DNA from 4 places in the Agrobacterium sp. 22-226-1 genome. Region 3 is predicted to be linked to each of the others. Evidence: predicted binding sites of a transcription regulator. Region 3 holds the regulator's gene; each other region holds the start of a gene.
The links. The regulator LexA, encoded in region 3, represses DNA repair genes until DNA is damaged. The targets are predictions, from matches to a motif close to TGTTCNNNNTGTGTTCNG.
Positions count from the first base shown of each region.

Region 1: ruvC (crossover junction endodeoxyribonuclease RuvC) is a predicted target of LexA. The motif match lies at 5,606-5,623, and genes of this name have one in related genera.
Region 2: ACQZ5K_RS17455 (ATP-dependent helicase) is a predicted target of LexA. The motif match lies at 4,965-4,982, and genes of this name have one in related genera.
Region 4: recA (recombinase RecA) is a predicted target of LexA. The motif match lies at 4,543-4,560, and genes of this name have one in related genera.

Region 1 covers NZ_JBNWCP010000006.1:181,640-189,026, reverse strand. Annotated here, with positions in the region: gene ACQZ5K_RS12900 (MBL fold metallo-hydrolase) at 1-445, shown strand, start outside; gene ACQZ5K_RS12895 (pyridoxamine 5'-phosphate oxidase family protein) at 480-983, opposite strand; gene ACQZ5K_RS12890 (YebC/PmpR family DNA-binding transcriptional regulator) at 1,178-1,924, shown strand; gene ACQZ5K_RS12885 (LLM class flavin-dependent oxidoreductase) at 1,977-2,978, opposite strand; gene ACQZ5K_RS12880 (methyl-accepting chemotaxis protein) at 3,109-5,418, opposite strand; gene ruvC (crossover junction endodeoxyribonuclease RuvC) at 5,665-6,177, shown strand; gene ruvA (Holliday junction branch migration protein RuvA) at 6,210-6,827, shown strand; gene ACQZ5K_RS12865 (AbrB/MazE/SpoVT family DNA-binding domain-containing protein) at 6,827-7,162, shown strand; gene ACQZ5K_RS12860 (PIN domain-containing protein) at 7,159-7,387, shown strand, end outside.
Region 2 covers NZ_JBNWCP010000010.1:22,326-29,712, reverse strand. Annotated here, with positions in the region: gene ACQZ5K_RS17485 (mannonate dehydratase) at 1-312, opposite strand, end outside; gene ACQZ5K_RS17480 (FadR/GntR family transcriptional regulator) at 380-1,093, opposite strand; gene ACQZ5K_RS17475 (ABC transporter permease) at 1,300-2,328, shown strand; gene ACQZ5K_RS17470 (ABC transporter permease) at 2,325-3,224, shown strand; gene ACQZ5K_RS17465 (ABC transporter ATP-binding protein) at 3,211-4,056, shown strand; gene ACQZ5K_RS17460 (ABC transporter ATP-binding protein) at 4,053-4,790, shown strand; gene ACQZ5K_RS17455 (ATP-dependent helicase) at 5,112-7,178, shown strand.
Region 3 covers NZ_JBNWCP010000003.1:142,872-150,258, forward strand. Annotated here, with positions in the region: gene gltA (citrate synthase) at 1-750, opposite strand, end outside; gene ACQZ5K_RS06445 (ComEC/Rec2 family competence protein) at 1,058-3,487, shown strand; gene ACQZ5K_RS06450 (glutathione S-transferase family protein) at 3,508-4,185, opposite strand; gene lexA (transcriptional repressor LexA) at 4,459-5,181, opposite strand; gene ACQZ5K_RS06460 (TRAP transporter large permease subunit) at 5,429-6,688, opposite strand; gene ACQZ5K_RS06465 (TRAP transporter small permease) at 6,685-7,218, opposite strand; gene ACQZ5K_RS06470 (TRAP transporter substrate-binding protein) at 7,339-7,387, opposite strand, start outside.
Region 4 covers NZ_JBNWCP010000004.1:299,397-306,783, forward strand. Annotated here, with positions in the region: gene ACQZ5K_RS09550 (OmpA family protein) at 1-2,219, shown strand, start outside; gene ACQZ5K_RS09555 (pseudouridine-5'-phosphate glycosidase) at 2,478-3,401, opposite strand; gene ACQZ5K_RS09560 (carbohydrate kinase family protein) at 3,431-4,372, opposite strand; gene recA (recombinase RecA) at 4,619-5,704, shown strand; gene alaS (alanine--tRNA ligase) at 5,937-7,387, shown strand, end outside.

The DNA.
Region 1 (7,387 bases), on a different contig from region 3:
GGCCGAGCACAAGGTTCTGGTGGGCGATGTCTATATCCGCAATGTCGCAACCGACATCCGCAACCGCTGGGGCGATTACGAGTCCTTCCAGGAGAACGGCAATTCCATCTTCATCTTCGAGGTTGCCGGGCTGTGCATCGGCCATCTCGGGCATCTGCATCACGAGTTGACGGATACGCATTATGCTGAGATCGGCCGTCTGGATGTGTTGATGGTGCCGGTGGATGGCGGGCTGACCATGGGTGCCGACAGCATGAGCCGGGTGGTCAAGCGCCTGCGCTCCGCGCTGATCCTGCCGATGCACCGCACCGGCCCGCCACTGGAGCAGTTTCTGACGATGTTCGGCGAAAGTTTCCGCATTGCCTATGCGACCGATCCGGTGATCCGCGTTTCGATGAGAAACCTTCCCCGCCAGCCGCAGATACTGGTGCCAAAAGGCATGTAGCATGGCGACGGGCGGGGAAGGCCGGGGTGGTTTATCAGGCAAAGGTGAGGTGCTGGCGGACGCCGACGTCAGGCGTCTTGTCATCCGACATATTCGCGTTGGCGATTTCCCAGCCGAATTTCAGCGTGCTGTCCGTCGAAGCCCAGATATCGGCATCGTCGACATGCAACGCCAGCATGGTCAGTTGCGGGTCGCTTTTGCCGTGTTCGTACCAGGCCGCCGTGACGGAGTTCCAATATTCGTCGATCTTGGCTTTGTCGTCGCGGGCTTCGAGGATGCCTGAAAGGCAGGCGTGGTAGTCGTGATCCTTGCCCACCACGCAGAAATGCGCCCGGGAGCCGGATTTCAGCGATTTCACCAGATCGGTGTCTTTTTTGGAGAAAAACCAGATGGTGTTGGTCTTGGGGTCAGCATGAGGCGCCATGGGCTGCATGTGGTTGTGCAGTCCTTCGAGACCGAGCATGCCGGCATGGACGGAATTGATCTCATCCCAGAGCTGGCGGGCCGGTGCTTCTCGTGCTTCAGTCAGGCTGACCATATGTTTTCTCCTTCGGGTCTCATGCTGCGACGGAGGAAAAATGCCCTGTTCCGCCGCGTTCATGATCAGAACGAAGAGCGGATAAATCAGTTCCTTCCGTTGTTGCGGCAAGAGAAAGCGCTTGCGGGGTTGAATGGCGCGGCTATCGCACTTATAAGGCCCGCAATCTCCAAATTACGACAATCAGGTTTTCCATGGCTGGTCATTCACAGTTCAAGAACATCATGCACCGCAAGGGCAAGCAGGACTCCGTGCGGTCCAAAATGTTTTCCAAGCTTGCGCGCGAAATCACCGTTGCGGCAAAGACGGGCATGCCCGACCCGAACATGAACCCGCGCCTGCGTCTGGCAATCCAGAACGCCAAGGCCCAGTCCATGCCGAAGGACAATATCGAGCGTGCGATCAAGAAGGCCTCCGGCGCCGATGGCGAAAACTATGACGAAGTCCGCTACGAGGGTTACGGCCCGGGCGGCGTCGCCGTCATCGTCGAGGCCCTGACCGACAACCGCAACCGCACCGCCTCCAACGTTCGCTCCATCTTCACCAAGGCCGGCGGCGCTCTCGGCGAAACCGGCTCGGTCTCCTTCTCCTTCGACCGCGTCGGCGAAATCTCCTACAAGGCTGAAGTCGGCGATGCCGACAAGGTCATGGAAGCCGCCATCGAGGCCGGCGCCGACGATGTCGAATCTTCCGAAGACGGTCACACCATCATCTGCGGTTTCGAAGCGATGAACGAGGTTTCCAAGGCGCTGGAAGGCGTGCTGGGCGAAGCCGAAAGCGTCAAGGCCATCTGGAAGCCGCAGAACACGGTGCCGGTGGATGAAGAAAAGGCACAGTCGCTGATGAAGCTCATCGACAATCTCGAAGACGATGACGACGTACAGAACGTCTATTCCAACTTCGAAGTGTCCGAAGAAATTCTCGCCAAGCTTTCCGCCTGACGTCTCATGTTTCAAAAAAGCCCCGGTAGCGATCCGCTCCGGGGCTTTTTGTTTAGGCGGCCTTCTTTATGGAGGTCCGCACGTCGGCAAAAATCTCCACGGATCGCAGCCGTTTTTCGATGTCATGGATCGGCATAGAAACGATCAGCTCATCCGCCTGCGTTTCCGCAAGGAAGCCGTCGAGATGCCGCTGGATCGTCTCAGGCGAGCCGACGGCTGCAAAACGCAGTGTGTGTTCGACAGAAAAACGCTCCATCTCGTTCCAGTAATCGTCCATGTTGTGCACCGGCTTCGGAAACTGCGTGCGCACGTTGCGGCGCAGGTTGACGAATTGCTGCAGCGAGGAGGTGAAGAGATGCTGCGCCTCTTCGTCCGTATCGGCGCCGACGCCCATCACACCCACCATCACATAGGGCTTGTCCAGCACTTCTGAGGGCTGGAAGCGCTCGCGATAGATATGGATCGCTTCCATCAGCATGTCAGGCGCGAAATGCGAGGCGAAGGAATAGGGCAGGCCGAGGGCTGCGGCGAGATGTGCGCTATAGGTGCTGGAACCGAGCAGCCAGATCGGCACGTTGGAATTCATGCCCGGCACAGCGAGAATAGCCTGATCCTGCTGCGGCGGGCCGAGGTAACGCTGGAGTTCGACAATATCATGCGGGAAATTCTCCGCGCCGGCATCGAGATTGCGGCGCAGCGCCCGTGCCGTGCGCATGTCGGTTCCGGGCGCACGGCCGAGACCGAGATCGACGCGGCCGGGAAGCAGCGCCGCAAGCGTGCCGAACTGCTCGGCGATGACGAGCGGGGAGTGGTTGGGCAACATGATGCCGCCGGAGCCGACGCGGATATGTTTCGTGGCCGTGCCCACATGGGCGATGACCAGCGATGTTGCAGCACTGGCAATGCCCGGCATGCCGTGGTGCTCCGCCAGCCAGATGCGGTTATAGCCGTGTTCTTCGGCCTTGATCGCCATTCGGCGGGAATTTTCAAGCGCCTCGCTGACGCTCTCGCCTTCGCCGATGGGCGAAAGGTCGAGAATTGAAAAGGGGATCATCCGACGCTCCTGCGAAATTTAAATCTTTGCTGCGGATGTAAGACGCGTGTCCCGATTTACCAGTGAAGTCGCGCAGAATTGAAGGATGGTTCAAAAAAATTGGGGCCTCCGAAGAGGCCCCTTTGCTTTTTCAGCCTGCCCGCCGAATTTGTCGGGCGTCGCGATGACCTGCTGCATCCCGGTCGGAAGCCAGCGTGAATTGTCCAAGCCTGCCATCCATTTCGCCCGCTTCGGAGGCGAGATTGTGAATGGCGGCCGTCGTTTCTTCCACCATGGCGGCATTCTGCTGGGTCATGGTGTCGAGACCTGCAACGGTGCTGTTGATTTCCGAGAGCGTGTGCGCTTCCTCGCGGGTGGAGTCCATGATCTCCTCGATGCGTGCGCTGATGGTCTGCACATGCTTGCCGATGCCGGAAAGCGACGTGCCGGCTTTTTCCACCAGCGCCACGCCGGCGGAAACCTCGTCGGTGGAACGTTTCAGCAGGCTGGTGATTTCTTTTGCGGCCGCTGCCGAACGCTGCGCCAGTTCGCGCACCTCCTGCGCCACGACCGCAAAGCCCTTGCCGGCTTCGCCCGCACGGGCTGCCTCAACGCCGGCATTGAGGGCGAGAAGGTTGGTCTGGAAGGCGATTTCATCGATGACGCCGATGATCTGGTTGATCTGGCGCGACGAGGTCTGGATGGCCTCCATGGCGGCGATGGTCTGCTCCATGACGCGGCTGGATGCCGTGGCCTCCGCGCTGGCGTCCCGGGCGATCCGCGTTGCCTGTTCGGCGCGTTCGATCTGGTCGCGGACGGCCTCCGTGATCGCCTTGATGGCACTTGCCGTCTCGGTGATGGATGCTGCCTGCCGTTCGGTCCGTTCGGCGAGCTGGTCGGCGCCCACCCGCATCTCCTCGGAACCGCCACGAACTGCGGCGGAGTTGCCGCCGATGGCCTGCATGGTTTCGCTGAGCCGGGCAAGCGCCGTGTTGAAGTTGTGGCGCAGGCTTTCGAGATCGTCGGGGAAGACGGTTTCGATACGATAGGCGAGGTTGCCGTTCGCCAGCCGGTCCAGACCTTCATCCAGGGAATGCACGACCATCTGCAGGGTGCCGGCCTCGGCCTCCCGTTCCGCAAGATGCGCGCGGCGGGCCGTTTCTGCTTCCTCCCGCGTGCGCGATGCGGTTTCTTCCATCTCCCGCTGCAGGATGAGCTTTTCGCGGAAACTGCCGAGCGCCTGCGCCATGCGGCCGATCTCGTCCTTTCGGTCCTGATTGCCGATCTCCGCATCGAGACGGCCTGCGGCCACTTCGCCGGTCAATCCTGCAAGCTTTTCCAGCGGTGCAAAGAGACGCCGCGCGAAAAAGGCCGTGGCCGCGCACATGGCCGCCAGAACGCAAAGGCCGATCACGGCAAGCGTGCCGGCAATCGAAACCGAGCCCGCATTCAATTCGCTGCGCAGCATGCTTTCCACCGCGAGATATTTTTCCCCGGCAAAGGAGAAGGGGCGGGCATAGGCATTGGCCTCCCCATCGGCGCGGTCGATCTTGGCAATCGTCATGCCCGTCGTATTCAGCGCTTGTCCATGGAAGCCGTAGATTGCCGGATCGAGGCCGACCAGCCTGTTGCCCTCCACGCCGATAACCTTGCCATCGGCGGAAACGATTGCCGACTGTTCGGAACTGCCGGTCGTCACACCCTTCGTGAGGATCTGGCTGAAGACCTCTTCCTTGACCCGGAAGAGGACGATGCCCTTGAACGCGCCGAACTTGACGACGGGAACGCCGAAATAAATGCCGGCCTCGTTCGTGGCTGCATCGATGCGTAGGCCGGAGAAGCTGGTCTGCGCCACGTCGTTCACGGCCTTTTCGGCATTCGCAGCGCCGCGTGCGAAAGCCGCGCCGAGGCCGCTTTCCGCCCAGGCGCCGCCTGTGACGGTTTCCCCGAAAGCCGATCCTTTCAGGTAAGAGTAATAGACCGTGCCTGCGGGATCGATGAAGAGAACGTCGCTGAATGGCGTTCCCTGCAGATAACCGCCAATATCCGTCTGGGTTTTTTCATGGGTGGAATAATAAAAGCCGCTCGGGCTTTCCGGCTTGATCAGCTTTTCCTTTTCGCCAAAGGGGTTTTCCTTGACGAAGACGCGCTGCAGTTCCGCCTTCGCATCACCGGAATTCTTCTGCACGGTCGCCCAGCCGCTGCGCATGGAGACGACAGCCATTTGCAGGGATTCGATCTTGGCAATGGAATCCGCCTGCGTTTTTAGCTGCTCAAGACGCTCCTGAAGCATGTCGCCGCGAAAGACGAGAATGCTCTCCATGGATTTCGACGCCTGTTCTTCGAGAACGCCGCTGCTGCTTTGATAGCCGAGAAGCGTCAGAGCCCCGGTCGAGATCGCCATCAGCGCCAGGAAAATCGCCAGCACTTTGGTGGATATGGAATGAAAACGGTTCAGCATGGCCGATGCAGCCCCCAATGCCGGATCAGTTCCCGCGCCAAGCATGTGGCACCACCGGATGGCTGATATGGCTCAAATATTATGCTGCGGATCATCATGTCCGCAGCTCCCCTTTTTTGGTTTTGTGGGGGAACAATGCGGTACGCGGTTTAAGCAGAGGTAAATGCTGCACTGCAAATTTGATGAATGTTGTCGTTTTGTTCACTTATCGCTGGCAGGGTCGCAGCCGGAAAGATAAGGTGCCTCATGCAAAAGACGATTCGAATCATCGGCATTGACCCCGGATTAAGGCGCACCGGCTGGGGGGTGATCGACACCCTCGGCAACAGCCTGCGGTTTGTCGCCTCCGGCACGGTGACGTCGGACGGCGATATGGATCTGGCCTCCCGGCTCTGCCAGCTGCATGACGGGCTGGCGGATATCGTGCACAGCCATCAGCCCGATGAAGCGGCGGTGGAGCAGACTTTCGTGAACAAGGATGCGGTTGCGACCCTGAAACTCGGCCAGGCACGCGGCATCGCCATGCTGGTACCAGCACGCGCGGGACTGCCGGTCTTCGAATATGCGCCGAACGCGGTCAAGAAGGCCGTGATCGGTGTAGGGCACGGCGAAAAGCAGCAAATTCACATGATGCTGAAAATCCTGATGCCGAAGGCCGAATTCAAGGGTAACGATGCGGCGGACGCGCTCGCCATCGCAATCTGCCACGCCCATAATCGCGGCGGTGACAGGATGCGGCGACTGCTGGCGGCCGGTTGAATATTTAAAGTCTCATTGCAGCGGGCGGCATCATGATCGGAAAACTGAAGGGCAGCATCGAGGAAATCGGCGCGGACTATGTGCTGGTGGATGTGCACGGCGTCTGTTACGTCGCCTATTGTTCGGCGCGCACGCTGTCGAAAATCGGCTCCGTCGGAGAGGCGGTGGTGCTGTTCATCGAAACCTATGTGCGTGAAGACCAGCTGAAGCTCTTCGGCTTTCTCTCGGCGCTCGAGCGGGAATGGTTCAATCTTTTGCAGAGCGTGCAGGGCGTGGGCTCGAAAGTGGCCTTGGCCGTTCTTTCCACGCTGTCGCCCTCCGAACTGGCCAATGCCATTGCGTTACAGGACAAAACGATGATCTCACGCGCGCCGGGCGTCGGGCCGAAGGTGGCGGTGCGCCTCGTGACCGAGCTTCGCAACAAGGCGCCGGCCTTCGCAGGAGAGGCTTCCGCCTCGATCGGCCTTAAGCAGGAGCTTGGTGAGGGTGTCGCATCCGCACCGGTGGCGGATGCCGTTTCCGCGCTCACCAATCTCGGCTACTCGCGCGACCAGGCCGCCAATGCGGTTGCCGCGGCGCTGAAGAACGGCGGGGAGGGCGGCGACAGCGCCAAGCTGATCCGGCTCGGGCTGAAAGAGCTTTCGCGTTGATGCGCTTAATGCTAAATTCCTTACAATGGGTAAAAAGTAAGAAAAAGGGCGGCGGCATGGGCTTTCAGGTGACAATCACCTCCAAAGGGCAGATGACAGTTCCCAAGAACGTGCGCGAACAATTGAAAATCAAGCCTGGCGACAAATGTTACGCCTGGGTTCGTAACGGGGAGATGATCGTTGTCCCTCGTAATAAATCTCTTGCCGATCTGGCCGGAATTCTCGGTAAACCTCCGAATGGCAAAAAGCTTACCGTCGAGCAGATGCATGACGCGATTGGTGAGGGAGCCGTTGCGCGGTACAAGCGTTCTACGGGTAAGACGGAAGACGAATGACCAGCCGTTTCGGAATAGACACGAATATTCTGCTCCGTATCGTGGTAGATGACGATGTCGAACAAAAAGAAACGGTGAAGCGTCTTCTTACACGGCTTGAGGACGGAGAAACCCTGCTTGTAAGTCTCGCTGTGATTTTGGAGACGGCGTGGGTACTTGGCCAGTTCTACGGTTATCCTAAAAGCGCCGTTCTGGAGTTTTTCCAGCTTATGCTTGAGCGGCGGG
Region 2 (7,387 bases), on a different contig from region 3:
GGCAGGGATTCCGGCCCTGGCGATATTCTCTATCATCGTGCAGACGGCATCGATCTGCCGGTCGCGATCAGGGCCGGCAAGCAGGATATCGGGATACGAAGCCTGTTCGATGGGCCGCGACGGCAACGGCAATTGCACCATGTCGAGAACGAGGCCAAAGCTTTCGACCTTGTCACGGTGGCGCTCAAAGTCCTCGAAAGTCCAGCTCGCGGGCTTTCCGGGCGGATCCGCGTTGACATTTTTGACGCCGAGCTGCGCCCAAACCTTAAAATCCTCGTCATCGCGCGCAGCAACCTGGGTGCCGACATACATCGATTCTCTCCTCTCTCCATGCAAGTCATCATATGACATCGCATGAAATAAGATGAGTGTCGAGATGCTATTGCGCTTCTGAAAGCAACCTGTATCGGCGCTGGCTCGCAAGCATATGTTCGCGCATGGCTTTTCGCGCCGCTTCCGGATCCTGTTCGACGATGGCGCGCAGGATTGCCTCGTGCTCGGCCTGCACTTTGCGAAGATAATTCGCGTCACCGGTTTCCGGCAGCGTCGGGAACTGCCCGCGCGGTATAGAGCGCGAACCGAACTGACGCAGAGCCTCCAGATAAAAGCGGTTATTGGTGGCTATCGCGATGGCCGTGTGAAACTCGTAATCAGCATCGACGGTGGTTTCACCCGCATCGATGGCGCGGGCCATTTTCCGGTGCGCCGCAGAGATTGCGGCCTCCTGCTGGGCAGTGCGGCGATAGGCGGCGATTGCGGCCGCCTCCCCTTCGGTCGCAAGCCTGAACTCCAGCATTTCCAGCGTTTCCGCAATGGTTCCGACTTCGGATTGCGTCAGTTTCACGCCGGCCCACTCACTGGCATTGCTGACGAAAACCCCCTTGCCCTGGATGGGAACGACATAGCCGGCGGAACGCAAATCCGCGATCGCCTCGCGAACCACGGTGCGGCTCACGCCGTAGCTGCGTTCAAGCTCCGGTTCGGTGGGAAGTTGATCACCGTTTTTCAGTTTTCCACTGCGAATTTCTGCGCTGAGATTATCGATGATCTGTTGTGCCCGCCTCTCCCGCGGCCTCGCCTTGTCGCCCATCATGCCACTCTTCCCTCTTGCAGAATACGAATCCCTTCGCTACTCATATGATGACACGGCCGCACATCATATGTTTTCATGTTAGCTCAGGGAGGAGTTGGGATGAAGTACCATCAAGAGTTTTTGCAAAGGAGAATTGCGCGTCTGCGGCGAGCAGCGTGCAAAGGCTCCACTGCCGACAGCGTTCTCACAGGGAAGTGCGGCCAGCAATGACGGAAATCTCACTGCGCGGGCTTGGACATCGTTTTCTGCAACTGATCGTCAGCCTCTTCATCCTGCTCTGCATCACCTTCATCATCGGCCGGGTTATGCCGAGCGATCCGGTCGGGGCAATCGTCGGCGAACTTGCCGATCCCAAGGCCTATGAGGCCATGCGAGCGCGGCTGGGGCTCGACCTGCCGCTTTACCAGCAATTCTTCATCTATCTGCGCGGGCTGCTGCATGGCGATTTCGGCATTGCAATCCTGACCGGCAACCCCGTGACCCGCGATCTGGCGCAGGCTTTCCCCGCCACTTTCGAACTCGCCACGCTGGCGATCATCATCTCGACGGTCGTCGGCGTCCCACTCGGTCTCGCCGCCGCCCTCTTCCGCGACACCTTCATCGACAAGTTCGCGCGCGTTTTTGCGCTGGTGGGACATTCGATACCGGTCTTCTGGTTCGGCATCGTTGGGCTGGTGATTTTCTACGCGAACCTCAACCTCGTCGCCGGCCCCGGCCGGGTCGACGTCTTCTACGAAGGCCTCGTGGAGCCGAAGACGGGATTGATGCTCGTCGACAGCCTGCTCGCAGGCGAGACGGAAATCTTCTGGAACGCGCTTGGACACATCATCCTGCCGGCGATCATCCTAGCCTATATGGCCATGGCCTACATCACCCGCATGACGAGGGCATTCACCCTTGAACAGCTCAGCCAGGACTATGTCATCGCGGCACGGGCCAAGGGTGTCAGCCCAGCACGCACCATAACCCGCCATGTGCTGCCCAACATCGCCGTGCAGCTCATCACCGTTCTGGCGATCTCCTATGGCAACCTGCTGGAAGGCGCCGTGGTCACGGAGATCGTCTTCTCCTGGCCCGGCATCGGCCAATACATGACGAATGCGCTGCTCATCGGCGACATGAATGCGATTCTGGCCGCCACGATCGTCATCGGCTTCATTTTCATGTTGCTCAACTTCCTCGCCGATCTGGCCTACACCACGCTCGATCCCCGTACACGGGAGGCCGCACGATGACCGATATCGCGCACAACAATACCGTTGATCGTCCCAGCGCCCTATCGCGCATCTCGACTACCACCGTGCGGACACTTCGAAAGCTCGCGGACGAACCGCTTGGAATGTTCGGCTTCGCCATTCTGGCCATTCTGGTTCTGGTCGCCATTTTCGCACCTCTCATCGCGCCTTACGATCCTGCCCGTCAGGCTCTGGAAAACGCGCTCCAGCCTCCAAGCTGGGCGCATCTGGCCGGAACCGACGAATTCGGCCGCGACATTTTCAGCCGGCTCGTATACGGCACCCGCATCACCATCCAGACGGTACTGTCGGTCTCGGTCATCGTCGGTCCTATCGGCCTTGCCATTGGCGTGATGGCCGGTTTCTTCGGCGGACGAACCGACGCGATCCTGATGCGCGCGACCGATATCGTCCTGTCCTTCCCCTCGCTCGTGCTGGCGCTTGCCTTTGCGGCCGCCATGGGCGCCGGCCTCGGCACGGCGATCATCGCGATCTCGCTCACCGCATGGCCACCGATTGCGCGTCTTGCCCGTGCGGAAGCGCTTGTCGTGCGCAATACAGACTACGTCGCCGCCGCCCGTCTCTATGGCGCCTCGCCGCTGCGCATCCTGTTTCTGTACATTGCGCCGATGTGCATTCCCTCGGTCATCGTTCGCCTGACGCTGAACATGGCCGGCATCATCCTGACGGCCGCTTCACTCGGCTTCCTCGGTCTCGGAGCCCAGCCGCCGCTGCCGGAATGGGGCGCGATGATCTCCAGCGGCCGTAAGTTCATGCTCGACTACTGGTGGGTCGCCGTCATGCCCGGTATCGCCATCCTGCTGACGAGCCTTGCCTTCAACATCGCCGGCGATACGCTGCGCGACCTTCTGGATCCGCGTCATGCCCGTTCCTGATAGCTCCCCCATCCTTTCGGTCCGCGACCTCAATGTTCGTTTCGGCCGCAACACCATTCCAGCCGTGTCCAACGTCAATTTCGATGTCGCGCGCGAAAGGGTAGGCATCGTCGGTGAGTCCGGCTCGGGAAAATCCACCACCGGACGGGCTACCATGCGGCTCCTGCCGAAAGGCGCCACGGTGACAGCGGAGCGGATGGATTTCCTGTCCGAACCGCTGCTCGAAAAATCCGAGCGGCAGATGGGTACGATCCGCGGCAGCGAGATGGCGCTTATCATGCAGGACCCGCGTTATTCGCTGAACCCGGTGCTGCCCATCGGAAAGCAGGTGGCGGAGGCCGCCGAACTGCATCTGGCGCTGACCGGAAAGGCGGCGAGAGGTGCAGCACGCGACATGCTGCTGCGCGTGCGCATCAACGATCCCGACCGCGTGATGGCGCTTTATCCGCACCAGATATCGGGCGGCATGGGCCAGCGCGTGATGATCGCCATGATGCTGCTCGCCAAGCCCAAGCTGGTCATTGCCGACGAACCGACCTCGGCCCTCGATGTCAGCGTCCGCAAGGATGTGCTTTTGCTTCTGGACGAGATGGTGCGGGAGAATAATTCCGGCCTGATCCTCATCAGCCATGACATCCGCATGGTCGCGGCCTTCTGCGAGCGGGTGCTGGTCATGTATGGCGGGCGCGTCGTGGAAACGCTGACCAAGCTGGAGGATGCGCAACATCCCTATACGCGGGGCCTGATCGCGGCGATGCCCGATCCCCGCAATCCGGTGCGGCGTCTCAGGGTGCTGGACCGTCAGGCCATCGATGCGGAGGTGATGCGATGATCACGGTAGACAAGCTGGACGTCGTCTACGGCGCAAAGGAAAACCGCAATCACGTCGTGCGCGGCGTCAGCCTCACGGTCAACAAGGGTGAAACGCTCGGCATCGTCGGCGAAAGCGGCTGCGGCAAGTCGACCTTGCTGCGGTCGCTGGCGGGGCTGGAGGCCGGCTGGACCGGCTCCATCAGCTTTAACGGCAAACCGGTCGGCAAGACCCGCAGTCGCGACGAACTGAAACTGGCCCAGATGGTGTTTCAGGACCCCTACGGTTCGCTGCACCCGCGCCACCGTATCGGCCGGGCGCTCGCCGAACCGATCCGCGCCATGGGACTTGGCGATGGCTGGTCGAAAGTGCCTGCCGCCCTGCAACAGGTGGGCTTGCCCGCACATTTCGCCGAGCGCTTCCCGCATGAACTTTCCGGCGGCCAGCGCCAGCGCGTGGCAATCGCCCGCGCGCTGATCCTCGAACCGCCGATCCTGCTGCTCGACGAGCCGACATCCGCGCTCGACGTCTCCATCCAGGCGGAAATCCTGAACCTGCTTGCCGACCAGCGCGAAGAACGCGACCTCACCTTCGTTCTCGTCAGCCATGACCTCGCGGTGATCGCCCATATGTGCGACCGTGTGCTGGTCATGCAGAACGGCGATTTTGTCGATGAGCTGACCAAGGCCGATCTTGAAGCGGGCGTTACCCATTCGGCCTATTCAGGCGAGCTGTTCGAAAGCAGTTTCCTGTAACGATTCCCCCACAACGGTCACACCGGGCGGCCCATCCACGGCCGCTCGCATTCTCCCGTGGCGTAATTTCGGGGATTTCGCCCGACCGGCAGCGGCCAATCGCCGGCAGGGGACGAGCGACCTCTTGGGCCGATACATTTCACCACCGACTGCGCTCGAACCACCGGAACAATGCGTTCAGCATTTGTTCTGGATTGCTGTTTGAGTCTTTGCTAATCATTGCGACGACAGGGCAGACAATGGCCGGACATTCCGACGACTGCCATCTCTGAACAAGGTTCTCACCCGTGGGGACAGGCAGGTTATCTAAGGATTGCTGGCATGGCGGTTGCCTATCTGGAAAAGCTCAACGAACAGCAACGCAGGGCGGTGGAGCATGGCGTTGGGCTGGCGGAAGGACACACGGCCGGGCCGCTGCTGATCATCGCCGGGGCCGGTTCCGGCAAGACCAATACGCTCGCCCACCGTGTTGCGCATCTGATCGTGAATGGCGCCGATCCCCGCCGCATCCTGCTGATGACGTTTTCCAGACGTGCCGCCACGGAAATGTCGCGGCGGGTCGAGCGTATCTGCAAACACGTTATCGGGGCGAATTCGGCAATCATGACAGACGCGCTGACCTGGTCCGGCACGTTTCACGGCATCGGCGCGCGCCTGTTGCGCATCTATGCCGAGCAGATCGGGCTCAACATCGATTTCACCATCCACGACCGCGAGGATAGCGCCGACCTGATGAACCTCGCCCGGCACGAGCTCGGTTTTTCCAAAACCGAAAGCCGCTTTCCAACGAAGGGTACGTGTCTTGCGATCTATTCGCGCGTGGTGAATTCCCAGACGCCGCTCAAGGAGATATTGCGCCAGCATTATCCCTGGGTCGCCAACTGGGAGAGTGAACTGAAAGAGCTGTTCGCAGCCTATGTCGAGGCCAAGCAGGTCCAGAACGTGCTCGATTACGACGATCTCCTGCTCTACTGGGCCCAAATGGTCAGCGATCCCATTCTGGCTGATGATATCGGCGACCGCTTCGACCATGTGATGGTCGACGAATATCAGGATACCAACCGGCTTCAGGCCTCGGTGCTGATGGCGCTGAAGCCCGGTGGCCGCGGGTTGACCGTGGTGGGTGACGATGCGCAATCGATCTATTCCTTCCGGGCGGCGACGGTGCGAAACATCCTCGATTTTCCGGCATCCTTCAGCCCTGCTGCCGACATCATCACGCTTGACCGCAATTATCGCTCGACGCAGCCGATCCTGGCGGCCGCCAACGGCGTCATCGATCTCGCGCGCGAGCGGTTCACCAAGAACCTCTGGACCGAGCGGCAGTCGCTGGAGCGCCCGAAACTCGTGACGGTGAAGGACGAGACCGAACAGGCGAATTTCATCATCGACCAGATCCTCGCCAACCGCGAAACCGGCATGACGCTGAAACAGCAGGCCGTGCTGTTCCGCACCTCCAGCCATAGCGGCCCGCTCGAGGTGGAACTGACCCGCCGCAACATCCCCTTCGTCAAATTCGGCGGCCTGAAATTCCTGGACAGCGCCCATGTGAAGGACATGCTGGCCGTGCTGCGCTTCGCACAGAACCCGCGCGACCGCGTCGCCGGTTTTCGGCTGCTGCAGATGCTGCCCGGCATAGGATCGAAGAAGGCCGGCAATATTCTCGATGCGATTGCGACAGACCCCGAGCCGCTGCTTGCCCTTGCCGAAATTCCGCCGCCGCCGAAGACCGGCGAAGACTGGACAGCCTTTACGCAAATGCTGGTGGGCCTGCGACAGGCGCCGAACGACTGGCCGGGCCAGATCGGGCAGGCGCGACTGTGGTACGAACCGCATCTGGAACGCATCCATGAGGATGCGGACACCCGCAAGACCGATTTGCTGCAGCTTGAGCAGATCGCCGGCGGCTACCCCTCACGCGAGCGCTTTCTGACCGAGCTGACGCTCGATCCGCCCGACGCCACCAGCGATCAGGCCGGGGTGCCGCTGCTTGACGAGGATTATCTCAGCCTCTCCACCATCCACTCGGCAAAAGGCCAGGAATGGCGTTCCGTCTTCATCCTGAATGTGGTCGACGGCTGCATTCCCTCCGATCTCGGGGTCGGCACCACCCAGGAGCTGGAGGAAGAACGCCGGCTGCTTTATGTCGCTATGACGCGCGCAAAGGACAGTCTCGCGCTGATCACGCCGCAACGTTTCTTCACCGGCGGGCAGAGCCAGCAGGGCGACAGGCATGTTTACGCCGCAAGAACCCGCTTCATACCGGCGACATTGCTGCAATTCTTCGAGACGGCAACCTGGCCATTGGTGTCGGCCGCCGCTTCCGAGCGCAGCGCGCAGCAGATCCGCATCGATGTGGGTGCGCGGATGCGCGCCATGTGGAAATAGTCGGTGACGGATATAGCGCCATACATCAGTAGTTTCGGTGGCAAACCGTGAGTGCAACGAATGCCCATCGTTTTTTACGTCTGACGGATATTTTTGCGCTCGGTCAGAACTTCTGGCTTGCCCGCCTGGGCATAAAGTAAATTCCGATATTAAGGAGCGTTACGGCCTTGAGGATTCGGCCAGACGCAGCTTCGTACAGGGAAGCACCT
Region 3 (7,387 bases):
GAACGGGTTCGCACCCGACGAACCGGCAAGACGCACCGTGGAGGTGGAGGCGTTCTGCTCGTGATCGGCATGCAGGATGAAGATGCGATCCATGGCCCGGGCCAGAACCGGATCGACCTTGTAATCCTCGCAGGGCACGGCAAAGCACATGTGCAGGAAATTGGAGGCGTAATCCAGATCGTTCTTCGGGTAAACGAAGGGCTGGCCGATATGGTACTTGTAAGCCATGGCGGCGATCGTCGGCATCTTGGCGATCATGCGCAGCGAAGCGACCATGCGCTGGTGCGGATCGGTGATGTCGGTCGAGTCATGGTAGAAGGCAGAGAGCGCGCCGACCGTGCCGCACATGACGGCCATTGGATGCGCATCGCGGCGGTAGCCGGTGAAGAAGCGGCTCATCTGCTCATGCACCATGGTGTGGCGCGTGACGCGGGTGTCGAAATCCTTCTTCTGAGCCGCGGTCGGCAGTTCGCCGTAAAGCAGAAGGTAGCAGGTTTCCAGGAAGTCACCCTGTTCGGCGAGCTGCTCGATGGGGAAGCCACGATGCAGTAGAACGCCCTCGTCACCGTCAATATAGGTGATCTTGGATTCGCAGGAGGCCGTCGACGTGAAACCCGGGTCGTAGGTGAAAGAGCCCGTGTGCTTGTACAGCGTGGCGATATCGACGACGCTTGGTCCGATCGTGCCTTCCCTGACCGGGAGTTCGACCTGCTTTTCGCCAAGTGTCACTGTAGCGCTTTTTTCCGTCATACTGATCCTCCGAAAACATGCGGGTGGGGGCGTTGAGACACGCCCCGCGGTTAAGCGTCTACCGATTAGCTATATGATCCTTGCGCAGATGCCAAGCTATCCAAAGGTCAAATTGTGCATTGCGGCAAACGCAATTGCCTTGCTTTCGTCTTTCCCGGCGATGGCAATTCAATCTCAGTCAACGCAGGGTTAAAGGAAAGGATTGCAATCCCTCGCATCCGCCTGCAAACCTGTTTCCGGTGCGGCAGGGGCGCGGCGCGGATTGCTCGGTCAAGGGGAAAAACAGCATTTCAGATATGCCGGAACGATGCAGGGCGATTTGCCCGGCACGGCGGAAATCCTTTATCCGCTTCGCAGAACCGGCGATGTCGCGACATATGATACGCCCGCCCTTGCCGGCAAGCCGAACCTGCGGACTGTCGCCTCTCAAAAAATCGCCGCATACGTCGCCGAGGAGCGCGCATTCGGCCACGATTTTCTTTTCGTTCCGGTTCTCATCGGGGGCGGTGCGATCCTTTGGTTTTCCCTCGACACCTCGCCTTCATTCTCCGTTCTGGCGATCACATGTCTCATCGCCGCCGGTCTGGCTTTATTCGCGAAATATCGCTCGGGCTTCGCAGCGACGGCCTGCGGCCTTTTCGCGCTGCTTTTGCTGGGCATGCTTTTCGCCGGGGTCGAAACATGGCGTGCGGGAACGGTGGTGCTGGATACGCCCGTTACCACCACCATTACCGGCACGGTGACCCGAAGGGAGGTGGATGCGCGCGGGGACTGGCGATATGTGGTGCAACTCACCGCAACGGAGGCGCCGGCATTGTCACGCCCGCCGGGCAAGATCTCGCTCCTGTCACGCGGGGGAGGCGAGCCCGCCGCACTCGGCGCGACCATTCGTGGCAAGGCGCGGCTCTCGCCGCCATCCGGCCCGGCCTTGCCGGGGCTCAATGATTTCGCCTTCGCCTCCTATTTCAGGGGCATAGGCGCGACCGGATTCTTCTACAAGCCGCCACAGACGCTCACTTCACCCGGCATCGACGCGAAGACGGGCTGGCAGGAATGGGCCGACATGCGGCTCTATGGCCTTCGCACCGCCATTGCCGAACGCATCCGCAACACCATCGGTGGCGATGCGGGAGCCTTCGCCGCCTCCATCGTCACCGATGAGAGACAGGCCATATCCGCCGAAACGATGGAAGCGTTACGGCTCTCCGGCCTTGCCCATATCGTCGCCATATCCGGGCTCAACATGGCGCTGGCGTCGGGCATATTCTTCGTAGGACTCAGGCTTGCCTTCAGCCTTTTTCCGGCATTCGCGCAGCGCTGGCCCGTGAAGAAGATTTCGGCTTTCGCCGCGCTCTTGATGACGCTTGCCTATTACCTGATTTCAGGTTTCGCCGTTTCCGCCGAACGCGCCTGGCTGATGATGTCGGTGATGCTGATCGCTGTGCTGTTCGATCAACCCTCGCTCAGCCTCAGGAATGTTGCGCTTTCCGCTTTGGTCATTCTCGCTTTTTCGCCCTCGGAAATCATGGGTCCGAGCTTCCAGATGTCTTTTGCCGCGACCATCGCGCTCGTCGCGTCCTATGCCGCCTGGAGCCGCTGGCGTATTGATCGCGAGCGTCTGTTCATCGGGCGCAAACCGGCATGGATGACGGTGGCGCAAACGGCGGGCGCCATCGTTGGCGGTGTCATCACGACGTCGCTGATCGGCGGTCTTTCGACGGCAATCTATTCGGTCGAGCATTTTCAGCGTGTCACCACCTATGGACTTTTCGCCAATCTGGCCGCCATGCCGCTGATGTCGCTGATTGTCATGCCTTTCGGCCTCGTCGCCATGCTGTTGATGCCTTTCGGGCTCGACGCTCCATTTCTGAAGGTCATGGGTTACGGCATGGCCCTCGTCATCGAGGTTGCACAGGAAGTGGCGTCCTGGGGCGGAAGCGCTGCGACGGGCCGGCCTCACGGGTGGTTTCTGGGACTTGCCTCGGCTGGTTTTCTGCTGCTGACATTGCTGCGCAGCCGGCTTGCGCTTCTGGGCATGCCGCTTCTGCTCCTCGCCTTCGGCCTGTCATCCGCCATGGCCTATCGCGATCTGCCCGACCTGCTTGTTCATGAGGATGGCGAGCTGGTGGCGCTGCTGGAGGACGGCAAAGCCTACACGACGAAGGCTCAGCCGCAGGGTTTCGTTTATGGCCAATGGCAAAGGGCGCTGCTTTTACCGGAACAGCCTGTGCCGCCGGTCTTTCTAAAGACCGAGGCCACGGCAAACACCGTGGCTTTGGCCCCGAAGGCGAAGCTTGATCCGCAAGAGATGAGCGCGGTTGCACGGCAGATGACGGCGGCCCTGAGAGACGCCGAGCCCGGTGTTTTCACCTGCAGCAAAGGCACATGGTGCGTTGCGCGCGCGGGAAGCGGCGAATGGATCATCGTTCTGGAAGATGGCCGCTTTGCCGGAAAGGCTTGCGATATCGCCGATATCGTTATCGTCTCCCGCAGAACGTCCTTCTCGCAATGCCGCTCGGGCGCACTTCTGCTGAACCGCGATATCCTGCGGCGGATCGGTTCGCTGGAAATGGACTTCGCCGGCAGCGATCAGGCAGGGGTAGTCGGCAGGCTGCGCGCCGCAATCGCCGGCATGGACAGGCCCTGGAGCGAACATCGCTATTACGACTGGAAAAGCGGCCGGTTCGATCGCGACGTGCCCGATGCCGTCATGCGGTTGCTGGCGGCATCGCAATAGAGCGCCGCCAGCATGGGTCGTCAGGCCTTGATGCGCAGATCCGCGGTCAATTCGCCGATCCCGCTAATTTCCTCTTCATGCGCCACATCGCGCCAGACTTCCTTCAGCCCGGCCTCGTACCATTCGCGCATGGCGGGAAGGGCGAGCAGCCGGTCGCAATAGGCTTTCGCTGCGGGGGAAAGTTCCGCGCCATAAGTCTGGAAACGAAATGCCACCGGGCAGAAGAAGGCATCGACCGCCGTGAATTTCTGGCCGGCAAGAAAGGGCCCGCCGAATTTCGCGAGTCCTTCGCTCCACAGCGTATCGATGCGCTTTATATCGGCCGCAAGCCCGGTATCGCCACCCTTCGGTTTTACGCGAATGCCGACCGACATGGGGTAGAGATTGCGCAGCGAGGAAAAGCCCGCATGCATTTCGCTCGCCGCCGACCGTGACCAGGCCCTTGCCTGCTTGTCGCTCGCCCAGACGCCCTGATGTCTTTCCGCCAGATATTCGGCGATCGACAGCGTTTCCCAAATTGTCACGCCCTCATCGACAAGGCAGGGCACCTTGCCGGTCGGCGAGAAGGTGGAGAAGGAAACGCCTTCGCCGAAGGGAACGAGTTTTTCATCGAAGGCGATGCCGAGCGTGCGCATCAACACCCACGGCCGCAGCGACCATGAGGAATAGTTCTTGTTGGCGATATAAAGATCATACATGACGTGTTTCCCCGATATGACGCGCATTTCTATACCGGCGGATGGCCCTTGGAATATTGCAAATAATCCATGGCTCCCATAAGCCGCGTTGATGAATGGCAAGGTGAGGGCAGGGAGAAGGAGGCATATCTACGTCACCGCCCGGAGATGAGGGCGAAAAACCCCCTCTCTTTACTTCCGCAGAGCCGCTCTGTTCCAGAGAACAAGCCAAGATGCCTCAAAGGGAGCGCCATCGTCTCGATGACGCCCTTAGCGAAAAAAGCGGGCTGCCAATTAATGGTAGCGCCGGATCAGCCCAACCAGCTTGCCCTGGATTTTCACCCGATCCGGCCCGAAAATACGGGTCTCATAGGCGGGGTTGGCGGCTTCCAGTGCGATGGAGGCTCCCTTGCGACGGAAACGCTTCAGGGTCGCTTCTTCATCATCCACCAGTGCTACGACGATATCGCCAGGATTGGCCGTGTTGCCGTTGCGGATGATGACGGTATCGCCATCAAAAATGCCGGCTTCGATCATCGAGTCGCCCTTGACCTCAAGAGCGTAATGTTCGCCCGAGCCGAGCATGTCGACCGGCACGGCCACATCATGGGTGTTGTTCTGGATGGCGGAAATCGGCACACCGGCGGCGATACGGCCCATGACCGGCACGGTGACGGCGCCACCGAGATCATTGGCCGGCGCCTTGGGGGCAGGGGCCGGCTCCGGCGTCTTTGGCTTGCCGAGGCTGCCTTCGATGACGCTCGGCGAGAAGCCGCGCTGCGGCCTTGCACCCGGAGCATAGGCCTCAGGCAATTTGATCACTTCCAGCGCCCGCGCCCTGTTAGGTAGCCGGCGAATAAAGCCGCGCTCCTCGAGTGCGGTGATCAGCCGGTGGATGCCGGATTTGGATGCAAGATCGAGAGCGTCCTTCATTTCATCGAAGGAGGGCGGCACGCCGGACTCTTTCATTCTTTCATGAATGAAGAGAAGCAATTCCTGCTGTTTGCGCGTGAGCATGAGGAAAACACCCTTGAGAATCGTCGTTGAAGTCGCGAAACAAATACAGAACGAACACTATATGTTCCATATGTGTTCCGCAATCCCCTAAAATTTCGTGAAGGGTGCATCGCAGATCGTGATTTGATCGTCGAAACCATGAACAAAGCAGATTTAACGACGTAGGCGGCACGTCTTGAATACTAAAACCACCGACCGTGGAGACCGACCGGTGGTTTCTGGCTGCCGATTTGCTACGGGCCGAACGTCAGTAGATCGTGAGCGCAGGAATGAAGCTGACTGCGATGAGAAGCAGCATCGCCATGGTGAAGAACGGCCACAATTCCCTCGTCGTCGCGCCGAGCGGCGCTCTGGCTATGGAGGACGAGATGAAGAGCGTGGTGCCGATCGGTGGCGTATAGAGCCCGATACCGAGATTGATCACCATCATCATGCCGAGCTGCACCCGGTCGAGCCCGATCATATCCGCAAGCGGCACGAAGATCGGTCCGAGCAGCAGGATCGACGGCGGCAGATCGAGCGGCATGCCGATGATCAGCATCAGGACGTTCATCATCAGAATGATCAGGATCGGGTTGGAGATATTCTCCGCCACCCAGGTGGCGAAATGCTGGGGCGCCTGATCGAAGGTGAGCACCCAGCCCACCGCCGCACTGCCCATGATGACCAGCATGACGACGCCGGTTGCAGAGCCTGCCTCGACGAAATTGTCGCAGAAACGCTTCCACGTCAGATCGCGATAAAAGAAGATGCTGAGCACGAGCGAATAGACGACGGAAAGAACGGCCACTTCGGTCGGCGTTGCAAAGCCGAAGCGCAGGCCGAGGATGATCAGGATCGGCAGGAGGATCGCCGGCAGGCTGCGGAATGCAAGTAGCGCCAGATCGCGCTTGCGGATGCTTTCGTCACGCACCGCATAGCCCCGCCGCACGGCAATGGCCCAGCAGACGAAGATGAAACCGACCGCCATGAGCAGGCCCGGCAGAATGCCGGCGATGAACAGATTGGCGATGCTGACGCCGCTGACCAGCGAATAGAGGATCATCGGGATCGACGGCGGAATGAGCACATCGATGACGGCCGAGGTGGCATTGTTGGCCGCACAGAGGGGAGCGGGGTAGCCCTGGCGCTTTTGCCATGGAATGAGCACCGAGCCGAGTGCGCTCGCATTGGCGACCGCCGAGCCGGAAACGCCGCCGAACACGACCGAGGAAATGACGGTGGTGGAAAGCGGGCCGCCGCGCCAGCGCTGCATGGCCTTGGAGGCCAGCTCCAGAAGCTGGGTTCCAAGTTTGCCGCCGAGCATCAGCGTGCCCGCAAGCATGAAGAACGGCAGCGCCAGCATCGGGAAAGACTGCGTCTGGTCGTAAACCTGCTGCGCCACGATCGAGAGCGGCACATAACCGTTCCACAGCACGGCGACGCCCGCAGAGATGATCAGCGCATAACCGACCGGAACCGCAATCATCATGAGAATACAAAATGCGATGATCATCACGATGGTCATAGCGGCATCTCCTCGGTTGCACCGTGCGGGCGGGCATGCCAGCCGCCGGAGAGAATGCGTAGACTTGCCGTTGCGGTGGTGATCGAGACCAGTGCCGCGCCGAAGGCGATGGAATAATATCCGATGCTGTTGGGCAGTTGCAGCACAGGGCTGATTTCCGCGCCGGCGATCTCGGCGACGACAAGCGCCTGCTGCGCGAGAATGACGAAGCTTGCGACCGTCACGAGATTGGCGAACAGCAGAACCGCCACCTTGCCGCGTTCGTCGAACTTGTCATAGATCCATTCAACCGCCATATGCGCGCCGCTCTGCGCGGCAAGGGTAATGCCGGCAACGATGAACCATGGAAACAGCATGGTCGGCAGTTCTTCCGCAAAATCCAGCCCGCCGGATGTCGATAGATAGCGGACGATGACGTTTGCCGTCATGATGACCGTGAGCAGAATGCCGGTTGCCACGATGACGATGCGGCAGAGGATGGCGATGAAACTGTCAACGCGATTGGCGGCGGACAAGGCTCCTTCGAGCATTGGCGCATCTCCTGAAAACTGAAACCGTATGAATGTCGGCGTGAGCGAGGCTCCCGCCGATCCTGTCGGTGGACATGAAGGCGACGCCGGGCGGCATGAACCGGCCCGGCATCCTGATCGTCAGCCCTTGGCGGCCTTTTCCAGCTCAGCGACGAAATCGCCGAAGGGC
Region 4 (7,387 bases), on a different contig from region 3:
TTGCGGTGGAGCCGGCAGCGGCCGGTTTTGCCGGTGCTGCGCGGGCGCAGACGCCGGTGTCGCAGGCGCTTCCCGGCGATGCTGCGACCGGCCGGATGATTCTGGCGCAGGCGCAGCCGGAAGAACCGAACCCGGAAGAGGAACTGCGCAAACGCCGCAAGCAGGCCGAAGAGGCGCAGCCGCAGGCCGAGCCGCAACGACAGGAGCGTGCGCCGGAGCCGCAGCGCGAACCGGAGCCCAAGCGCGAAGCCGCGCCTGCCGAACCGCGCCCTGAGCCGCAACGGGAACCCCAAAGGGAGCCGCAGCCCGAACCCCAGCGGGAACCGCAGCAGCGCGAGGCTCGCCCTGAGCCCGCGCCGGCCGAGCAGCCGCAGGAGCGTCCCCGCAAACCCGAACGCGCGCAGGAGCCGCAGGGCGAGGGCGAACAGCGCCCCGCACGCCAGCGCGAGGCCGCACCCGAAGCCGCGCCTGCCGAAGAGCAGCCAAAGGAACGTCCGCGCAAGCCGGAACGGGCCGAGCAGCCCGCGGGTGAGGGCGAGCAGCGTCCCGAGCGTCCCCGCAAGGAGCGCGCGAAGGAACCTGCTGCCGAACAGGAGCCCGCAGCAAGCCCTGAAAAAGCCGGTGAGCCGTCCAAGCCCCGCGAACAAGCACCTGCCAAAAAGCCACCGGTAGAGGAAAAGGCCCCGGAACAGAAAGCCGAGCCGGCCGAAAAAGCCGTTCCGGAGAAAAAGCCGGCCGCCCCCGAGCCCGCCGCGAAGGAGGCACCGGTTCCGACCGAAGCGCCGACGCCCGCGCGTCCGCCGGCACCTGAAGCCCAGCCAAACCCCGCACCGGGTCGTCAGCCTTCGGAACAGCCGCCGGTAGAGGGTCAGGGCAGAACCGAACCTGCAGCCCCGCTGCCAGGCGCGCCGACGCCGCCGCCGAGCGGTACGACAACCGGACAGGCGCCGGCCGGTGAACCCGTTCCAAATCAGGTCGCTGTTCCGCAGACGGAAGCGCCGCCGATGACGAAGGAAGAGCTGGATAAGGCCAAGGCAATCGCTAAGGACCCGTCCAAGACCGCCGATACCGTCATTCTGCCGGTCGACAAGGGCGCCGCCGTTCTCGACAGCGACAAGGAAGTGGAACGTTCCGGTAACCGCCAGACCCGCGAGGAGCGCCGTCGTGAACGCGAACAGGCCGGTGACGTGAAGGTCCCGACCTCCGACGCCGAGGCGCAGCGCGCCGGCGCCGCCGAAGGCAAGGCCCCGCCGCCGCCCGTCAAGATGGAAGCCATCACCTCGCAGCAGGGCGAGCGTGTCGACCGCCGCCCGCAATATGAGCGGCCGGAAGGCGTGCGCGAATGGCAGCCGCGCGAAGGCCGTCCGCGTGATCGTGACCGCGATGCGCCGATCATCCTGCAATTCGGCGACCGCGTTGTGGTGCGCGGCGACGACAACCAGCGCTTCATCCGCGATGGCGGCGAGCCCTATTACGAGCGTCTGCCCGGCGGCCGTGTCCGCGAAACCGTGGAGCGTCGTGACGGAACGCAGGTGGTGACCATCCGCAACCGATATGGCGACGTGATCCAGCGCTCGCGCATCGACGATCGCGGCCGCGAATATGTGCTTTTCTATGCACCGGAGCTGATGGAAGATCCCGACCGCGACTACGTCTATCGCGATCCGGGCCTCGACCTGCCGCCGATGCGCCTGCGCATTCCCGTAACGGACTACATCATCGACACTTCGAGCGATCCGGACCGCGATTATTACCGCTTCCTGGAACAGCCGCCCGTCGAGCCGGTGGAGCGTGTCTATTCACTGGATGAAGTGCGTTATTCGGCCCGTATCCGCGACAAGGTGCGCCGTATCGACCTCGATACCATCACCTTCGCCACCGGCAGCGCCGAAATCCCGATGACGCAGGCCCGTTCGCTGCGCAAGGTAGCGGATGCGATCAACAAGGCGCTGGACAAGAACCCGGGTGAAACCTTCCTGATCGAGGGCCATACCGACGCCGTCGGTTCGGATGAAAGCAACCTCGTTCTTTCCGACGAGCGCGCCGCTTCCGTCGCCAATGTCTTGACCGATGTTTACGGCATTCCGCCGGAAAACCTCGCGACGCAAGGCTATGGTGAGCGTTATCTGAAGGTCCAGACGCTCGGTCCGGAACAGCAGAACCGCCGCGTCACGATCCGCCGCGTGACGCCGCTGGTGAAGCCGGTCGCCCAGAACTGATCGGGTTCGACAGGAAAAACAAAGGCCCGGAAGCGCAAGCTCTCCGGGCCTTTTTTGTTGGGACAGGCTTTCCAAATACGCGACGTCATCCTCGCCCTTGTGGCGAGAATCTAATCACGTTTCCTCCGGTCGAGACGTAGTAGATGCTCGGGACAGGCCCGAGCATGACGGGGGACGTGTTTGTTCCAGCTTCCAAAGCTCCGACAGCAATCTCTTTGGGGGCCGCTGCCGAACGGCCCGAAGAGGAGATGTGTGCCCTCAGTTCAGCGCCACCGCGATTTCCGCCGCAAGCTGCGCATTGTTGCGCACCAGCGCGATATTGGTTTCCAGGCTGCGGCCATCCGTCAGGCGGAAGATGTCGCCAAGCAGGTAGGGGGTGACTTCCTTGCCGGTGATGTCGTCGCGTTCGGCGTGGGAGATGGCGCGGTTGATGTAGATTTCCATCTCTTCACGCGGGATTTCGTCTTCCTCCGGCACGGGATTGGCCACCAGCATACCGCCATCGATACCCAGCTGTTCGCGGGTTGTCTGGAAATTGGCGATTGCCGCCGGGCTGTTGAGCGAGAGCGGGCTCGGCAGGCCGGAGGAGCGCGACCAGAAAGCCGGGAATTCTTCCGAGCCGAAAGTGACGACCGGTACGCCATTGGTTTCAAGAACCTCGAGCGTCTTCGGAATATCGAGAATGGCCTTGGCGCCGGCGCAGACGACGATCACGCCGGTCTTCGCAAGCTCGGTCAGATCGGCGGAGATGTCGAAGGTCTCTTCCGCGCCCTTGTGTACGCCGCCAATGCCGCCGGTGGCGAAAACGCGGATGCCGGCGCGGGCGGCGGCGATCATGGTGGCGGCCACCGTGGTAGCACCCGTGCGGCGCTCGGCGATCGCGAAGGCGATGTCGGCGCGCGAGACCTTCATGGCGTCGGTGGTCTGGGCCAGCGCCTCGAGCTGGTCCTTCTCAAGGCCGATATGCAGGGTGCCGTGAATGACCGCGATGGTGGCCGGAACCGCACCCTGATCGCGGATGATCTGTTCGACGCTTTCCGCCATCTCGATATTGCCGGGGTAAGGCATGCCGTGGGTGATGATGGTCGATTCAAGCGCCACGATCGGCGCACCGCGCTGCTTGGCGGCGGCGACTTCCTGAGAATAGACGATGGGCAGGAGCGGGGAGATAGGGCGGGTCATTTCATCTGTTCCAGTTTTTAAAAGCGGGTTCATGCCAGCATTTCAGCCCGGGGAACAAGCCCCAACATGGCTCCGACACTGTCTTTTGATAGTTCGTGGGAGGTGGCGAAGGGCGATTGCACGGTAATGGCTGCCGCCGCCGCGCCTTGCCTCAACGCTTCCGCAATCGTCTTTCCCTCGGCAATGGCGGCGAGATAACCCGACGCCATGGCGTCGCCCGCACCGGTCACGTCCTTCACCTCGCGGATGAGGGGCGGATGGAGGATCGCCGTCTCCGTCCTGCTGAAGGCCACCACTTCGCTCGCGCCGCGGGTGACGACGCCGCCGGCAAGCCCGGCCTTGCGCAGGATGTCGGGCCAGTCGCGGACATTGGCCGTCGTTTCGCCGGTCAGCGCGCGGGCTTCCGCCTCGTTCATGAAGAGGATGTCGATATCGCCGAGCGCCGCTTTCAGCTTCACCGCCTTGGCGGGGGATATGGCGATGGCCGCCAGCGGTTTCTCGCAGGCGCGGGCGACGAGGCCGAGCGCCGTCAGCGTATCTTCCGGCAGATTGGCATCGCAGAGCAGGATATCGCTCGCCGTGATCGCCTCGCGCACGGCGCGTATCTTGAGGCGGCGCGGGGTGAAGAGCTTGTAGAGGTCCATATCGGCCAGCGCGATGACGAGATTGCCGTCACGCTCCAGAATGGCGGTGTAGCTCGGCGTGCGGCGGTCCAGGAAGGTGAAGGGCGTGTCTTCCACGCCCGCCTGCCGTGCGGCCTCCGCCACCGCCTCACCGGTCGCGTCGCCGCCGCGCGGGGCGATGATGCGGACCTGAAAACCGAGGCGGGAAAGATTGCGCGCGGCGTTGAAACCGCCGCCGCCGGCCTCTTCCATCCACGAGCCGGGGTTGCTCGCGCCGGGCGCGGTCTCAGTCTCGATCATACCGCGCCTGTCGATATGCGCGCCGCCCAGAACGAGTATTTTCTTCACGCTTGCGTTTCCCTCTTTGGCGGATGGAAAGACCGGACGATTCGGCCTAAACTGACGTCTTCCTGACCTCGCATCCGGTTTGCGGCCATGGGCCGGGCACGGAAAAACGAAAGCAGAACAAACGACTTATCGCTATTTGTTTTCAATATGCTGGCTCAGCCTTGCGAAATGAGAACAAATAGAGTACATACCGTTTCCATACTGCTTCATTGCCTGTGCGGCTTCAATAACCTAAAGGTGGTTCGGATGGCACAAAATTCTTTGCGTCTCGTAGAGGATAAATCGGTGGATAAAAGCAAGGCACTGGAAGCGGCGCTCTCCCAGATCGAACGGTCGTTCGGCAAGGGATCGATCATGAAGCTCGGTTCCAATGAAAACGTGGTTGAAGTGGAGACCGTTTCGACGGGGTCGCTCAGCCTGGATATCGCGCTCGGCATCGGCGGTCTGCCGAAGGGGCGCATCATTGAAATTTATGGCCCGGAAAGCTCCGGTAAGACGACGCTGGCATTGCAGACCATTGCCGAAGCCCAGAAGAAGGGCGGCATCTGCGCCTTCGTGGACGCCGAACATGCGCTCGATCCGGTCTATGCCCGCAAGCTCGGTGTGGATTTGCAGGGCCTCCTGATCTCGCAGCCCGACACGGGCGAACAGGCACTCGAGATTACCGATACGCTGGTGCGTTCCGGCGCGGTCGACGTTCTGGTCGTCGACTCCGTTGCGGCGCTGACGCCGCGGGCGGAAATCGAAGGCGAAATGGGCGACAGCCTGCCGGGTCTTCAGGCCCGTCTGATGAGCCAGGCGCTGCGCAAGCTGACCGCGTCGATCTCCAAGTCCAAGTGCATGGTGATCTTCATCAACCAGATCCGCATGAAGATCGGCGTCATGTTCGGTTCGCCGGAAACGACGACGGGCGGTAACGCGCTGAAGTTCTATGCGTCCGTTCGTCTCGACATTCGCCGCATCGGCTCCGTCAAGGAGCGCGAAGAGGTTGTCGGCAACCAGACGCGCGTCAAGGTCGTCAAGAACAAGATGGCGCCGCCCTTCAAGCAGGTGGAATTCGACATCATGTATGGCGAAGGCGTTTCCAAGACCGGTGAGCTTGTCGATCTCGGCGTGAAGGCCGGCATCGTCGAGAAGTCTGGTGCATGGTTCTCCTATAACAGCCAGCGTCTGGGGCAGGGGCGTGAAAACGCCAAGATTTTCCTGCGCGACAATCCGGAAACGGCCAATGAGATCGAACTGGCGCTGCGCCAGAATGCCGGCCTGATCGCCGATCGCTTCCTGCAGAATGGCGGCCCGGAAGCCGGTGACAGCGACGGTGACGACGGCTGATCTGGGTGACGCCGCGGGGTGTTTTCCGCCCGGCTGCTGCGCTCGACATGAATTGGCATAACAAAAAGGCCGTGCGATTTGCCTCGCATGGCCCTTTTTGTTTGTCGGCGCGCCTTCGCGGGCCTCCATGGCTGGACAGGGCCGGGTGCGGACGATAAAAGCCAGTGATTTTGCAATATAGCCATCCTTCGGGGTGGAAGTGATGGACTCCAGCTGTGAGCGGTGTGTGGGCATGAGCGGTGTGAATGAAATTCGGTCGACCTTTCTCGACTACTTCAAGAAGAACGGACACGAGATCGTGCCCTCCAGCCCGCTGGTGCCGCGCAACGATCCGACACTGATGTTCACCAATGCCGGCATGGTGCAGTTCAAGAACGTCTTCACCGGTCTTGAAAGCCGTCCCTATTCCACGGCCGCTTCGGCGCAGAAATGCGTGCGCGCCGGCGGCAAGCATAACGACCTCGACAATGTCGGTTATACCGCCCGTCACCACACCTTCTTCGAAATGCTCGGCAATTTCTCCTTCGGCGATTATTTCAAGGAAGAGGCGATCACCCATGCCTGGAACCTGATTACCAAGGAATTCGGCATCGACCGCAATCGTCTGCTGGTCACCGTCTACCACACCGACGACGAGGCCTTTAACCTCTGGAAGAAGATCGCCGGTTTCTCTGACGACCGCATCATCCGCATTCCGACCAGCGACAATTTCTGGGCGATGGGCGATACCGGCCCCTGCGGTCCCTGTTCGGAAATCTTCTACGATCATGGAGATCATATCTGGGGCGGCCCGCCCGGCTCGCCGGAAGAAGATGGCGACCGTTTCATCGAAATCTGGAACCTCGTCTTCATGCAATATGAGCAGCTGACGAAGGAAGAGCGCATCGACCTGCCGCGTCCGTCAATCGACACCGGCATGGGTCTTGAGCGTATTTCGGCGCTGCTGCAGGGCAAGCATGACAATTACGACACCGATCTCTTCCGCGCGCTGATTGCCGCTTCCGTGGAAGCGACCGGCGTTCCGGCCGAAGGCGAAAAGCGCGCCAGCCACCGCGTCATCGCCGACCATCTGCGTTCGTCCGCCTTCCTGATTGCCGATGGCGTTCTGCCGTCCAATGAGGGCCGTGGTTATGTCCTGCGCCGCATCATGCGCCGCGCCATGCGCCATGCCGAACTTCTCGGCGCGCGCGAGCCGCTGATCTACAAGCTGCTGCCGGCGCTGGTGCAGCAGATGGGCCGCGCCTATCCGGAACTGGTCCGTGCCGAGGCGCTGATTTCCGAGACGCTGAAGCTTGAGGAAACCCGTTTCCGCAAGACGCTGGAACGCGGCCTGTCGCTGCTTTCCGATGCCACCTCGACGCTGCACAAGGGCGACATGCTGGATGGCGAAACCGCCTTCAAGCTCTACGATACCTATGGTTTCCCGCTGGACCTGACGCAGGATGCGCTGCGCGCCCGCGAAATCGGCGTCGATATTTCCGGCTTCACCGATGCGATGGAGCGCCAGAAGGCGGAAGCCCGCTCGCACTGGGCCGGTTCCGGCGACAAGGCGACCGAGACCGTCTGGTTCGAGCTCAAGGAAAAGCTCGGTGCGAGCGAATTCCTCGGTTACGACACCGAAACCGCCGAAGGCGTCATCCAGGCGATCGTCAAGGACGGCAAGTCGGTGGATAGCGCTGCCGA